DNA from 2 places in the Lactovum odontotermitis genome. Region 1 is predicted to be linked to the other one. Evidence: riboswitches for the same ligand, from Rfam matches in the RefSeq annotation. Region 1 holds a riboswitch; the other holds the start of a gene.
What was found. Region 1 has a riboswitch for lysine ahead of lysA (diaminopimelate decarboxylase). Riboswitches for the same ligand answer to the same signal wherever they lie in the genome.

Region 1 (3,847 bases):
CCTCGTGTAAAATCTCAACTTTCATAACTCCGGCCAGTGTTTTCACGGGAAATTTGACCGTCTGAGCGGAGATTATCCCCAAATCGCGCACATATTGGGCAAAACAGCGAATGCCGTTGCCGCACATCGGCGCTCTGGAGCCGTCACGGTTGTAAAAAATCATCTCGAGCGACTCTTCGCTCAATGTCTCTTTGACTGCAATCAAACCGTCCGTATCAAATCGATTGCAAAGCTGCTGAGCGAGTTGACTGTAGTCAAGCGCTTCATAAAAGGGTAAAATCACAAAATCATTGCCGCAGCCATTATATTTTCGAATATTTATCTTCACGTTCAATAAACCTCATTTTCCAGCAGCTGTTCAAGAGTTTGCCGCTTGACCACTTCCGTGATTTTGCCGTCTTTCAGGAAAACAACCCCAGGAATCACGTTCCGGTTGTAGTTGCTGGCCATCGAGTAGCCGTAGGCCCCAGTCCCATAGACCACCAGAATGTCACCCCTTTCAGGCTTGGGCAATTCCGCATTTTCAATCAGAATATCAGCCGACTCGCAGTATTTACCAGCAATACTGAAACGCTCCGTTTTTCTCTCGCCGAGACGCAGTGCCAGGTCGCAGTCATACTTTGCCTGATAAAGACTAGGACGGATATTATCGCCCATCCCGCCGTCCACGAAGAGATAGTTTTTATTCGGCGTGACCTTCTGGTAGCCGATTTTGTAGAGGGTCAAGCCTGCCTCGGCCACGAGACTTCGTCCAGGCTCAATCATCAGCGCTTTCAAACGGACATTTTTCTCAGCCATGCATTTCTCCACATGATGAATCAGCTGCCGCAGCACTTGGTCAATCGGCAAAGGCTTATCCTCCTGTGTATAACGAACCCCAAAACCGCCGCCGATATTTAAAGCCAAAGGCTCATCCTGTTCGCTCTGTTCGCTCAAATCATGCAGAAAATCTGTTAATTTCTCAATAGCAGCAAACCAGGCCGTCAGCTCAAAAATCTGAGAACCGATATGAGAGTGGAGGCCCTCCAAAACAAGGAAGGGATGTGTTTCAATCATCTTCAGACAGTCTTTCAGCTCCTGACTCTCAATGCCCATGCCGAATTTTGAATCCACATGGCTTGTGATGACATACTGGTGCGTATGGGCTTCAATCCCGACATTCAGACGCAGCAGGATTTGAAGCGGACGTTTTACTAAACTTGCAAGCTCGGAGACAACTTCCAGCTCCATCTTATTGTCAACGACAATATGGCTGATTTTGACATTCAGTATGGCAAAAAGCAGCTCCTCAGGCGACTTATTATTCCCGTGAAAATAAATATTTTCAAGCGGCATGCGAGACTTGGAAGCCGCATAAAGCTCGCCCTGGCTGACGACATCCAGCCCCAGACCAGCATCTGCTATGAGATTCAGCAAAGCCACGGCCTGAAAAGCTTTTGAGGCATATAAAATCTTTGTCGCAAATTTTTCAGACTGAAAATTCTCTCTAAAGACTTGAAGATTTTCTTCAATGACTTCCTGATTGTAGACGTAGAGCGGCGTCGGATATCTTTTCAGTAAGTCGCTGACTTTGACATTCGCAATTTCCAGTTCCATTAATCAACCTTTCGAATAACGTTTGACAATGAACAAAACAGCGCTCATTGCAGGAATAAGCGCTGTTGATGATTTATCGGCGGAACACAATGAGCCCCCGATAATTAGCGCCAGACAAGAGTCCGAGTAACATAGGTTTTTCCTATGTTCCCACGATAATAAGATGCCTCTTTTTTATCGTTCGGCAATGGTTACCTTTCAGACCTGCTCAGCGGATGCCTCCTAACAAGTCATACTCATTTGCATTGCTACCTCTAATTGTAGTTAATTATTAGTTATCTAAATTTTACTTATTTTACTACAATTTTTTTACTTTGTAAACTAAAATATGTTAAAATGAAGATAAAAATTTATTATTAATGAATAAGAAGAAAAAATCATGGATTTATCACATAAATTTAACCGGCAGCTCTCAAAAATTACCGTCTCGCTGATTCGGCAGTTTGAGCAAAAAATCTCACAAATTCCTGATATCCTCAAGCTCACCCTGGGAGAGCCGGATTTTGCCACTCCAGAGCACATCAAACAGGCGGCAATCGCCGCGATTAATGCAAATCAGAGTCATTATACAGGACTGCGCGGTTTACCGCAATTGCGCCAGGCAGCTAGCCGGATGTTGGCAGAAAAATATAAGCTGCATTACTCTCCAGAAACAGAAATCCTGACAACCGTTGGTGTGAGTGAAGGAATTGCTGCTTGCCTGCTGTCTGTGTTAAATCCGGGGGACAAAGTACTTATTCCGGCGCCGGCTTATCCTGGATATGCACCGGTCGTCAATATTGCCGGAGGCGAGGTCGTTGAGATTGACACGAGTTCTGAACAGTTTGTCCTGAATCCTGAAAAACTGTCGGCTGTACTGAGTGAGTCTGAAAATGTCAAGGCGCTGATTCTTAACTCGCCAGGCAACCCGACAGGGATTGTTTATACGCGGGAACAGCTCCAGGCACTTGCTGAAATACTCAAAAACCGGGACATTTTTGTCCTCTCTGACGAAGTTTATTCTGAGATAAATTATACAAATCAGCCGCATACGTCCATTGCTGAATTTTTGCCCGAGCAGACCTTTGTATTGAACGGCTTGTCCAAATCACATGCGATGACCGGCTGGCGCTTGGGCTTCGTTTTTGCCCGGAAAAATCTGATTGACCAAGTCGAAAAAACGCATCAGTACTTGGTTACATCGGCCTCAACTCAATCTCAATGGGCAGGAGTAGAAGCACTTGTCAATGGGGAAAATGACATTCAAGCGATGCTTGTACAATATCGCAAACGCCGTGATTATCTGCTCGAAAAAATGACCGGCTTCGGTTTTGAAATCATTGGGCCCTCTGGCGCTTTTTACCTTTTCGCCAAAATTCCTGAAGCCTATAACCAGAATTCCTTTGAATTTCTTTATGACTTCGCCATGAAAAAGCGGGTTGCCTTTATTCCCGGAGACGCCTTCGGTCAGTACGGTAAAGGATATGTGCGGATTTCTTATGCCGCTTCAATGGAGGTGATTGAGACTGCGATGACGCGTCTAGGCGAGTATTTGCAGGAGATGCGGAAATCTGAGCGGATTGTTTAAAACCCATAAGCCAACTTTCTGCTATAATTAAAATAATGCAACTGACAGATTCGATACAATACATGAAAGGCGTCGGCCCCAAGTCCTTCGAGAATTACCGGAAATTGGGGATTTCAACCGTGCAGGATTTACTGCTTTATTTTCCATTTCGCTACGAAGACGTGGCAGGCCGGCAGGTAATGGATTTGCTGGACAGTGAAAAAGCAACCGTTGTGGCTGAAATCGTGACGCCGGCTAATTTAGGATATTTCGGTGCGCATCGCTCACGCTTGACTTTTAAGGCCAAGCAAGGCGATGTGATTTTCGGCGTCTCATTTTTCAATCAGCCCTATTTGAAAGACAAAGTCGAAGTCGGCCAGACCGTGGCACTGTATGGCAAATGGGAAGCTAAAAGACAGCAGCTGCTCGGCATGAAAATTCTTTCAACGGTCGAGGGCGAAAATGGCGAAGCGACAACAGATGCGGACTTTCAGCCGATTTATCATGTCATGCAGGGCATCAAGCAGACAAGCCTGGTGAAGCTGATTCAGACAGCGTTTGACAGCGGCGCACTGGCTCTGCTGCCGGAAAATCTGCCCGAAGAATTAATTGAAAAATACCGGCTCATGCCGAGACAGCAAGCAGTCAGAGCTATGCACTTCCCGCTCGATTTGCAGGAGCACAAGCAGGCACTGCGCCGAATCA
Region 2 (3,847 bases), on a different contig from region 1:
TTCAGCCAAATCTTTCATCGTCCGAAGCACCTCGCCGACCATTTCAGGGTCGAGCGCAGAAGTCGGCTCGTCGAAAAGCAGCACATCAGGATTCATTGAAAGCGCACGCGCAATAGCGACACGCTGCATCTGCCCGCCGGAGAGCTGAGAAGGCTTAGCCTTGCCGAATTCAGCCATCCCGACTTTTTGAAGATTCTCGGTCGCAATTTTTTCAGCTTCCGCTTTAGGCCGCTTCAGGACAGTAGTTTGCCCGACCACAACATTCTGAAAAGCCGTCAGATTCGCGAAAAGATTGAAACTCTGGAAGACCATGCCCATGTGCGTGCGGTACTGAGCCAGATTGTAGCCCTTCTGCAGAACATTCGCACCGCGGTAGATAATTTCGCCGTCCGTCGGCGTCTCCAGCAGATTAATCGAGCGCAGCAGCGTCGACTTGCCGGAGCCGGAAGAGCCGATAATCGAGATGACCTCGCCCTTGTGAACGGTCATATTAATGTCCTTCAAGACCTCGTGCTCACCGAAGGACTTTTTTAAATGCTTAATTTCTAAAACTGTTTCATTTTCCATTTTCTTACCTAACTGAGCTCAGCACGCCTGAAGCTAGGAAATTAGATGAAATTAGAACCTGCCTTCGGCAGAACCTGATTTCCCTAAATTTCTACGCTCCATAACGGGCGTGCTTCACATCTTTTTCCTTCCTTTAAATCTGCATCTGGTTGGCGCCAGAGGTCTGCGGGGTCATCGTCGTTTTACTCGTTCGATTGAGCAGGTGCTCGACCCCACGCAGAATCCGCGTAATCGAGAAAGTCATAATCAGATAAATCACAGAAATGATGAAGAAAGTCTGGAAATACTGATAATTCTGCTGCGCAATCGTATTACCCATGAAGTAAAGCTCGCTGACCGAGATAACATTCAAGACAGAAGTGTCCTTAATGTTGATGACGAACTCATTGCCGACCGACGGCAGAATATTGCGAATCGCCTGCGGCAGAACAATTTTGTACATCGTCTGCCAATGTGTAAAGCCAAGCGCATGGGCCGCTTCAAACTGCTCTTCGTCGACCGCGTAAATGCCGCCGCGCACAATTTCCGACATATAAGCCCCAGTATTGATAGAAACGATTAAGAAAGCCGCAAAAAGACGATCAATATTAAGATGCAGGAACTGAGCCGAGCCATAGTAAATCACCATTGCCTGCACCATCATAGGCGTACCGCGGAAAATTTCAATATAAACATTCAAAATCCAACCGACAATGCGCTGCACCCAGCGGGCCAGAACATTTGACGCCTTGTTCATCGTACGGAAGACACCGATTAGAAGACCAATCCCGAAACCAACGATGGTACCAATGATGGAAAGCAGCAGTGTCATGCCGACAGAGCTCAGAAGATGCTGCCAGTTCTGCTCCCAGATAAACTTGACCTGATTCCAGAAACCAGAGATTTTGTCAGGATGCGACTGGAGCTTGACCATATCGTCCATCAATTGCTCCTGGTCAGACTTCGGCCAGCTTTTAAGATAACTATTGATAGCCTTGAGGCTTGAATCATTCTTGCGCAGACCGACCGAGCAGACCATCTCAGAAGCATCCATCGTGAAGCCGTTTTTCCCGGAAAGGTCGAGGAACTTAAAGTTAGGCTGCTTGATTTCAGCCGTCAAGCCTTCAACCCGCTCAGCCACATAACCGTCAATCACGCCGGAACTGAGCGCCACACGCATGGCAGAGAAATCACCCATGGCCGGCTGTTTGCTCACACCTTTGAGCTGGTCAATCAAATCATAGTGGAAAGTCCCTTGCTGCGCAGTAATTTTAGCACCGGCGAAATCCTCAATTGTTGTCGCATTGGCGTATTTACTGCCCTTTTTGACAATGACACCCATGGTGCCTGTTTCGTAAGCCGTTGAGAAATCAATCGACTGCTCACGCTCAGGCGTAGGACTCATACCAGCAATAATCGCGTCAATTTTTCCAGAAGTCAGAGCTGGAATCAGCCCGTCCCATTTTGATTTGACAATGACCAGCTTGCGTCCGAGCTTATCAGCCAGAGCTTTCGCGACCTGAACATCGTAGCCGTTGGCATATTGGTCGGAACTCTCAATCGGATAAGCCCCGTTGGCAGCCGTATCCTGAGTCCAGTTGAAGGGCGGATAGGCCGCCTCCATCCCCACGCGGAATTCTTTTTCAGAACTGGCCGCATTTGCCTGTGGAGATGCAAATGTCAGAGTTCCAAATAAGGCGAATAACGCGATGAATGCTGTAAGTAACTTTTTCATAAATTACCCCTTTCTTTGAATAGCGTCCACATAAACTGAGTGCACACCTTATTTTATTTATGCAATAATCACATTACACAAACAAAAAATCTAGTTCAAAGAGCTAGATTTAACAGATACAAGTTATTGAAAAAATTTTTTCCAACAAAGCGCACCGCTAAATAGCGACAGTCTAACGGATATTCTCCGTTAGCCCAAGTCATCCAGCTTGCCAGCCAGACCTTTCGGCAACCTTGCCTTTCACGAGTAGTCATCGCCTTGCGGGCTCGAACACGTTACTCATCGAAGTTGCAACCTCTTTGATGTTTTTTAGTCTACCATAACTTTTTGAAGCTGTCAAGGGAAAACTGTAAAAATATCTAAAAATTATTTTTATTCTCGATTTTGCGATAAATATTCAGATGGAAATAAGACTGAAAATTGCGCATTTTACTAGTATTTCATCAATTTTCTGAAAACAGGAAGAAAAAAGTAATAATCTTGTGAAAACTGAATAATTACTATATAATAACGTCATGGACATTATCAAAGCAATTATCCTCGGCATCGTCGAAGGAATCACAGAGTGGCTGCCAATCTCGTCAACCGGACACTTGATCATTGTTGAACACTTTCTCAGCCTGAGCCAGTCAGACGCCTTTAAACTGATGTTTGATTACGTGATTCAGCTTGGGGCAATTTTATCAGTTGTCGTCATCTATTTTCATACGCTGAACCCATTTTCGCGGACGAAGACACACAAAGAGGTACAGAGAACCTGGCAATTGTGGGCAAAAATTCTAGTCGCCTGCGTACCGGCTGTAGTGATTGCACTGCCGTTGAATGACTGGTTTGACACCAATTTCAACAAATATCTGCCCGTAGCCATTATGCTGATAATTTACGGCGTAGCCTTTATCCTGATTGAGCGTTACTGGGTGCCCAACCACGAATTCACCGTCACACGGGTCGGCCAAATCAGCTACCGCATGGCCCTGATTATTGGCGGCTTCCAAGTCTTAGCACTGATGCCCGGCACATCGCGCTCCGGCGCAACCATTGTTGGAGCCCTTCTGATTGGTATCAGCCGTACAGCCGGTGCAGAATTCAGCTTCTTCCTAGGAATTCCTGCCATGATTGGCGCGAGCGGCCTGAAACTATTTAAATACTTCACGGGCGGAAACAGCCTTAATTTGTACCAGTTCTTTATCTTACTCATCGCATTCGTGGTAGCTTTCGGCGTCTCAATGTTTGCAATCCGCTGGCTGATGAATTACGTCAAAAGCCATGACTTCACATTCTTCGGCAAATACCGGATTGCTCTCGGCCTGATTTTGATTATCATTGCAATTGTTTCGGCAATGATGGGACAATCAGTTTAGATTTGAAATTACGCGAAAAATGAGCGCTCAGCCAGGGCTTAAATTTTGACAAAACAGGAAAAAATAGTATAATAAGACGTTGCCTTTTGGCGACCATTTCACATATTGGACGGACGCGGTCGTAGTGCTCAAAAAGTAGCGGCCCCGGCTGATGTCTGATAGAGGAAAAAACTATATAAAAAAGGAGAAATAACATGCCAGTTAT

Region 2: it holds a riboswitch for lysine, as region 1 does, so the genes downstream of both, ACYQ2E_RS03180 (ABC transporter substrate-binding protein/permease) here and lysA (diaminopimelate decarboxylase) in region 1, are expected to answer to the same signal.

What each region holds. Positions count from the first base shown of each region.
Region 1 covers NZ_BAAGGQ010000006.1:35,027-38,873, reverse strand. Annotated here, with positions in the region: gene dapF (diaminopimelate epimerase) at 1-322, opposite strand, end outside; gene lysA (diaminopimelate decarboxylase) at 331-1,596, opposite strand; lysine riboswitch at 1,694-1,861, opposite strand; gene ACYQ2E_RS04730 (pyridoxal phosphate-dependent aminotransferase) at 1,976-3,163, shown strand; gene recG (ATP-dependent DNA helicase RecG) at 3,199-3,847, shown strand, end outside.
Region 2 covers NZ_BAAGGQ010000003.1:156,922-160,768, forward strand. Annotated here, with positions in the region: gene ACYQ2E_RS03175 (amino acid ABC transporter ATP-binding protein) at 1-567, opposite strand, end outside; gene ACYQ2E_RS03180 (ABC transporter substrate-binding protein/permease) at 701-2,281, opposite strand; lysine riboswitch at 2,421-2,589, opposite strand; gene ACYQ2E_RS03185 (undecaprenyl-diphosphate phosphatase) at 2,797-3,642, shown strand; gene rpsB (30S ribosomal protein S2) at 3,837-3,847, shown strand, end outside.